Regions from separate parts of the Rhizobium sp. P44RR-XXIV genome, predicted to be linked through region 1. Evidence: riboswitches for the same ligand, from Rfam matches in the RefSeq annotation. Region 1 holds a riboswitch; the other holds the start of a gene.
What was found. Region 1 has a riboswitch for cobalamin ahead of cobU (bifunctional adenosylcobinamide kinase/adenosylcobinamide-phosphate guanylyltransferase). Riboswitches for the same ligand answer to the same signal wherever they lie in the genome.

Region 2: another riboswitch for cobalamin. It lies ahead of metE (5-methyltetrahydropteroyltriglutamate--homocysteine S-methyltransferase); the one in region 1 lies ahead of cobU (bifunctional adenosylcobinamide kinase/adenosylcobinamide-phosphate guanylyltransferase).

The regions. Positions count from the first base shown of each region.
Region 1 is NZ_MPVZ02000028.1:484,056-487,609, reverse strand. It holds partial or broken gene cobN (cobaltochelatase subunit CobN) at 1-158, opposite strand, end outside; gene cobW (cobalamin biosynthesis protein CobW) at 168-1,217, opposite strand; gene cobU (bifunctional adenosylcobinamide kinase/adenosylcobinamide-phosphate guanylyltransferase) at 1,223-1,747, opposite strand; cobalamin riboswitch at 1,884-2,281, opposite strand; gene BSK43_RS19445 (chloride channel protein) at 2,461-3,554, shown strand, end outside.
Region 2 is NZ_MPVZ02000029.1:1,540,218-1,543,771, reverse strand. It holds gene BSK43_RS33030 (iron ABC transporter permease) at 1-153, shown strand, start outside; gene BSK43_RS33025 (ABC transporter ATP-binding protein) at 150-914, shown strand; gene BSK43_RS33020 (methyltransferase domain-containing protein) at 919-1,770, shown strand; cobalamin riboswitch at 1,867-2,083, shown strand; gene metE (5-methyltetrahydropteroyltriglutamate--homocysteine S-methyltransferase) at 2,182-3,554, shown strand, end outside.

The sequences.
Region 1 (3,554 bases):
AGCCTCAGGGAACGGCCACCCTGCCCGTGCGCCGCGGCAATCGCCGCGAGCTCGGTATCGGCGGCCGACAGGAAAAGGATATCACCTGGCGTTTGGCCGAGATCGATCGCCTCCTCACCGTCGCTGATCGTTCCCTTCTGGGCTAGCAGGAGATGCATGGCTTTGCCTTAGACCAGGGCCTCGATCGCCTTGCGCACGATCCCTTCGTCCATCTCATGCAGGCCGATGACGACCAGGCGCGTGGCGCGAGCCTCGCCGAGCGCCCAGGCACGATCGAAATAGGTATCGATGCGGCTGCCGACGGCCTGTAACTGCAGGCGCATCGGCTTGCCGGGCACGTCAACGAAGCCCTTGAGGCGCAGGACGTCATGTTCGGAAATCACGTCCTTCAGCGCTTCGGTGAAGGCAACCGGATCGGCAATGGGGCCGAGTTCGACGACGAAGCTGTCGAACTCGTCGTGATCGTGCGGCGTTCCGTCTTCATGCTCCAGCTCATGGTGCGATTTGCGGTTGGCAATATCGCCTTCCGTACCGATGCCGAGGCCGAGCAGGATTGCAGCTGGCACATCGCCATTCTTCGCCTCGATGATCGTCGGCTTGCGGACGGTGCGTGACGCGACTTCGGCACGAACGCGGCCGAGGCCGGCGACATCGATCAGGTCGGTCTTGTTGAGCACGATGAGATCGGCGCAGGTCAGCTGATCCTCGAACAGTTCCTCGATCGGGCTTTCGTGATCGAGCGAATCGTCTTCGACGCGGCGGGCTTCGACAGCATCGTGATCATCGGCAAAGCGGCCGGCGGCCACAGCGGCGCTATCGACCACGGTGATGACGCCATCGACGGTGACGTGGGTGCGGATATCAGGCCAGTTGAAGGCGGCGACCAGCGGCTGCGGCAGTGCCAGACCCGACGTCTCGATAACGATATGGTCTGGGCGGGATTCGCGCTCGAGCAGCTTCGTCATAGTCGGGATGAAATCGTCGGCGACGGTGCAGCAGATGCAGCCGTTGGTTAGCTCGATAATATCGTCTTCCGTGCAATTCTCCGCGCCGCAGCCCTTGAGCACATCGCCATCGACACCGAGATCACCGAATTCGTTGATGATGAGGGCAATCTTCTTGCCGCCTGCATTCTGCAAGAGATTGCGGATCATCGTCGTCTTGCCGGCTCCCAGAAAGCCGGTGATGACGGTGGCGGGAATCTTTTCCTGGTTCATATGGATCAACCCTTCATTTTCAGCGGCAATCCCGCTGCGATAAAATAAACTTCGGCACTCGCCGCCGCGACCATCTGGTGCAGTCGGCCGGCATGATCGCGAAATTCGCGCGCCATGCGATTTTCGGGCACGATTCCGAGCCCGACCTCGTTGGAGACGAGAACGAGCCGCGATCGTGCCTTCGGCAAAAATTCGGTAAGAGCGGCAAACTCGGTTGCCATATCCCGCTCGGCCATCATCAAATTGGTGACCCAGAGCGTCAGGCAATCCACCAGCACGGCGCGACCGTCGGCGTCGATCGCGGCCAGCCGCGCGACAAGATTGACCGGCTCCTCATGCGTCTGCCAGAGATCGCCACGGTCGGCGCGATGCTGCGCGATCCGATCGCGCATCTCGTCATCCCAAGCCTGCCCTGTCGCCACGTAGTGGCGCTCCAGCCCGGTGTCCGAAACCAGCGTTTCAGCGAATCGCGATTTGCCGGAGCGCGCGCCGCCGAGGACGAATGTGGCTTGGGAATTCAAAGCGGACATGCGTTGTTCTCGCTCGCAGCAGCGGGCAAAGGCGGAATCCGGCCAAATCCGAAAAAGGGGCGACTGCACGCCCAAAACTCGTTTCTCGCCATGACAACCTCCGTGCTGGCAGCGGAACCAATGTCCCTGGAAAGGCTCTGCGCCCGGCACGTATGGCAGGTCTCCTGGCTCGCGGATAGTGGTGCGACGGGGGCGGACCGAAACCGGTCGCCCCCGATCGTACACCAGCGGATCTTTCTCGCCTTCCCGGCAAGACATCATGAAAAGGCGGACGATTCGTAGACAATAGAGGCGTCCAACCCCGGTAGATCATGATGCCACACCAGTGGCTTTTCCGGCTTGACGTTGCTCCACCTGTTCGCACCATGCGAACCATCGGCGGGATGGCCATCAAACCGGACGAAAGACCCTGACCGCTCTACAGTCGCGGGGTCGGCTGTGATGAGAACGCCCGGCTTGGGTCCGTCCCGTCACATTCCCTTTTCATCCCATGCGGCAGATCGCCGCTCAGGAACCATTCGTTATGCCGGCAATGATTAGGCTTTCACTTAGTTCAAGTCAATCAACGACATGGATGCGACATTGCATGTTCCAGCCGCGAACTTGCCGCATAATCACTGAAAACGCCGGTCTTTTTGCCGCATTTCTTTGATGTTAGGAGTTTATAGAGGTTAAGCCCTCATCTTCTAGAAGAAACGTGTCGTCCGCTCCCAATGTTGCAGAAATTCCAACCCCGTCGCCTCGGCGTGTTCTCGGCCCTATTCGATCTTGGTCGATTTAGAGCATTACTGCGTCGTGGTGAGTTAGGACTCGTTTTCGCCGGCGCGCTCGTAGGCGTCGTATCCGGCTGCGCCGTGACGGCCATGAGCTTCGTCTCCCGCAAGCTGCACAGCCTCATCTACGGGATTACGGATTATGAACGCCTAAGCTCGGCGGCAGTGGCTATACCCGACAAGTCGGTGTTGCTGATAGCACCGGTGGCAGGCGGCATCATTCTCGGCATATTGCTCTACATTCTGTCCCGCACCCGCAAAAAACCGATGGTCGACCCGATCGAAGCCAATGCGCTGCATGGCGGGCGCATGTCGCTCACCGATAGCATCATCGTCGCCGTGCAGAACCTGATTTCGAACGGCTTCGGCGCCTCTGTCGGGCTTGAGGCCGGCTATACGCAGCTTGCCGCCGGCATCGCCTCGAAGTTCGGCTACAAGATGCAGATGCGCCGCGCGGACTTGCGTATGCTTGTCGGCTGCGGTGCGGCCGGCGCCATCGCCGCCGCCTTCAACGCCCCCTTGACCGGCGCCTTCTATGCCTTCGAGCTGATCATCGGCACCTATTCCATCCTGACCCTGACGCCTGTCGTTGTCTCCGCCCTGATATCGACGATGATCGCAAGGCTGCTCGCCGGCGACGATTTTGCCATCGATATCGGCCATTTCGGCGCAATCGTGCCGGCGGATTACCTGCCTGCTGTCTTACTCGGCGCCTTCTGCGCCGGCATCGGCATCCTGATCATGCAGGGCGTTGCCTGGGTTGAGGAACTGGCGCGCAAGAGTTCCATCGCGCCGCCCTTCCGCCCGGCGCTTGGCGGCCTGTTCGTCGGCTTGCTCGCCTTGATATCGCCTCAGGTTCTGTCAGCCGGCCATGGCGCCTTGCATCTCAATCTCTCCAGCGACGTCACCCTCTGGGCGCTGGTCAGCCTTTTCGTCTTGAAATCCCTCGCCTCGGCGGTGTCGATCGGTTCCGGCTTCAGAGGTGGTCTGTTCTTCGCGTCGCTGTTCATGGGCGCGCTGCTGGGCAAAATCTT
Region 2 (3,554 bases), on a different contig from region 1:
TCGGCACTCGGCGGCGCAATCTTCATGGTCGGCGCCGATATCGTCTCGAGGATCATCATTCCCCAGCAGATCCTGCCGATCGGTGTAGTGACCGCGCTGTTCGGCGCTCCGGCCTTCGCCATCATTCTTTATCGCGCCCGGAGGACGGCATGAGCATCGCGGTCGACAAGGTGACTTTTGCCGCCGGCAACACGCTGATCGTCAACGGCATCAGCCTGACGGTGGAAAAGGGAAAGGTGCTGGGTCTCCTCGGGCCGAACGGCTCCGGCAAATCTAGCCTTCTGCGGCTGATCTGCCGGCTCCGCAAGGTGAAGAGCGGCGTCATCCGTCTCGGTGGCGACGACATAGCCTCCATTTCGCGTGGCGATATCGCCCGCCGTGTCGCGCTGGTGGAGCAGCAGGCAACGACGGACATGCAGGTGACGGTCATCGATGTCGTGCGTCTTGGGCGGACACCGCATCGCGGCCCGCTTTCCTCCTGGAGCGCTGGCGACGATATTGCGGTCTTCGATGCGCTTGCCCGCGTCGGCATGAGGGATCGAGCCGGGCAGCTTTGGCAAACCTTGTCGGGCGGCGAGCGGCAGCGTGTTCATATTGCCCGGGCGCTGGCACAGACCCCGAGCGAATTGCTGCTCGATGAGCCGACGAACCATCTCGATATCCAGCATCAGCTCGACATTCTGGGCCTGGTTTCCAAGCTCGACGTGACCTCCATCGTCGCGTTGCACGATCTCAATCTGGCGGCGATGTTCTGCGACAGTCTCGCCGTGCTGCAGAAGGGTGAGGTGGTGGCTGCCGGACCGCCGGAGGAAGTCTTGACGCAGGAGCTGATCGAGCGGGTCTTCGGCGTACGCGCCCATGTCCAGAAGTCCGCCGTCCACGGTCGCTGCAACATTCAATATATGGCGGGCTGATCTGATGGACGGTGCCAATTTCCACCTCAAGGAAGAAATCAGGGACTATTGGTCGAAGCGATCGGAGACCTTCGATCTTGCTTTCGGCCACAGGATAGCACCCGGCCCCGAGGCAGACGCCTGGCAGAAGCCGATCCGCGCAGCGCTTGGCTCCCAGCCAAAGCGTGTTCTGGAGCTTGCCTGCGGCACCGGTGAGGTGACGCGGCTGATCCATGATCTCGGTCACGAGGTGACGGCGCTGGATTTTTCCGAAGCGATGCTGGCCGTCGCGCGCAAGAAACATGCGGGCAAGCCGCGTCTTCGGTTCCTGCTGGCCGATGCCGAACAGACTATGGAGCCGGATGCGGCCTATGATGCAATCGTCTGCCGGCATCTTGTCTGGACGCTGACGCAGCCGGAAGAAACCCTCAAGGAATGGTTTCGGCTGCTCAAGCCCGGCGGGCGTCTTGTAATCTTCGATGGCGATTGGGCCAAGCCGAAGCCGAGCGGCTACATTGCAAGGCTGCTGATTTCGCTGATCGACCGCTTTATCGGCGCTGACCAGAACTATGACGGGGCTCTCAGCAGCCGCCATTCTCGCATCATGGAGGCCTTGCCTTTTGGCAGCGGCCTGCGTTCGGAAGAATTGACCCCGCTACTGTCGGCAGCGGGCTTTGCCGCCATTCAGCTCCAGTCGCACGGGCCTATTGCCAGGGCGCAGCGGAAGAATGCCAATCTGCGGAACAAGCTTCGAACCCTCGTTTATCGGCGCTTTATTCTGACCTGCATGCGGCCATGGACCCCCACCCATTTTCCGCAACGAAATCCAGTGGATGCGGTCAGGCCGGTCCTTGAACCAACCTCGCAGCCGCGATGATCCGGGTTAGCTTCCGGTTGGATTAGAGAGAGCAGCCGGAGCAAATAAACATATAAAGATTTGTTTATATCTATTGACAATTTTGTGCGCTTGGTGCGAAATCCCTAGCGTTATGGTTCTCTGGGGCAATCTATTCGCTCCAGAGCTAAGAGGGAATCCGGTGCGCCGAGAGATCGGCTATTCCGGGGCTGCCCCCGCAACTGTGAGCGGCGAGCCAATGTCCATTCATGTCACTGAGGCGATGAGCCTTGGGAAGACGGACAAAGGCGACGACCCGCAAGCCAGGAGACCTGCCACAACAAAATAACGTCCACGGGCGGGGTGTCCCGGTGGTTGCTGCGGCTGGCCGATATTGGCCGCGTCCGCACGCGTCCGCTTGACCCATGCCCCCACAACCAATGGGGTATGACTATGCCAACCAAAACTGTCCCAGTCGCTTCTCTTGGCTTTCCGCGTATCGGTCGCCATCGCGAGCTGAAATTCGCGCTCGAAGCCTACTGGTCCGGAAAAATTCCCGAGAGCGAACTCATCGAAACCGCAAGCAAGCTCCGGGCTGAAAACTGGTCGCTTCAGCGCGATAGCGGTATCACCCGCATCCCTTCCAACGATTTCTCCTTCTACGATCACGTCCTCGACACCGCCGTCATGGTCGGCGCCATTCCCTCCGTGTACGGCTGGAAGGGCGGCGACGCGCCGCTTTCGCTTTACTTTGCCATGGCGCGCGGCAGCCAGGGCGACGGCCATGCCGATTGCGGCCATACGCATCACGGCCAGGGCGTCCCGGCGCTTGAGATGACCAAGTGGTTCGACACCAATTATCACTACATGGTGCCCGAGGTTGCCGAAGACCAGGACTTCACGCTGACCTCGCAGAAGCCTGTCGATCACTTCCTCGAGGCAAAGGCGCTCGGTATTCACACCCGCCCGGTCATTCTCGGACCGGTCACCTTCCTGAAACTCGCCAAGGCTCGCTCGGCAACCTTCAAGCCGCTGGGCCTGCTGCCGAAACTGCTTCCGGTCTACGAGGAACTGCTGCGCCGGCTGAGCGCTGCCGGTGCCGACTGGGTGCAGATCGACGAGCCGATCGCCGTTCTCGATCTGACCGAGGGCGAGCGCCATGCCTTCTCGGTCGCCTACAAGGCGTTGACCGAGGCGGCGCCGGATCTGAAGATCATGCTGACGACCTATTTCGGCGGCCTTGCCGACAATCTGGCTGCCATCGCCGAGTTGCCGATTGCCGGTGTCCATGTCGACCTGACGCGTGCACCGGGCCAAATCGATGACGTCGCGAAGGCCGTTCGCAAGGATCAGGTTCTGTCGCTCGGTATCATCGATGGCCGCAACATCTGGAGGGCGGATCTGGCCTCGATCATTAACCGCCTTCAGCCTGTCGCGGCGGCTCGCGGTGTCGAAGGCGTTGAGGTGGCGGCATCTTGCTCGCTGCTGCATGTTCCGATCGATCTGGAGCTTGAGACGGCGCTCGATGCCGACCTCAAGAGCTGGCTGGCATTCGCCACCCAGAAGCTCGGTGAGCTTGCGACGCTCGGCCGTGGCCTTGCCGAAGGAAAGGCTGCCGTCTCAGTGGAAGTCGAAGCCGCATCCAGGGCCATCACCGCACGCGCCTCCTCGCCGAAAGTGACCGACCCGTTGGTGCGCGGCCGTCTTGCCGGGGTCGATGTCGCGATGAAACAGCGCAAGAGCGCCTTCGCCAAACGCCGGTCGGTGCAGGCGGAAACGATCAAGCTGCCGCTCTTCCCGACCACGACGATCGGCTCCTTCCCGCA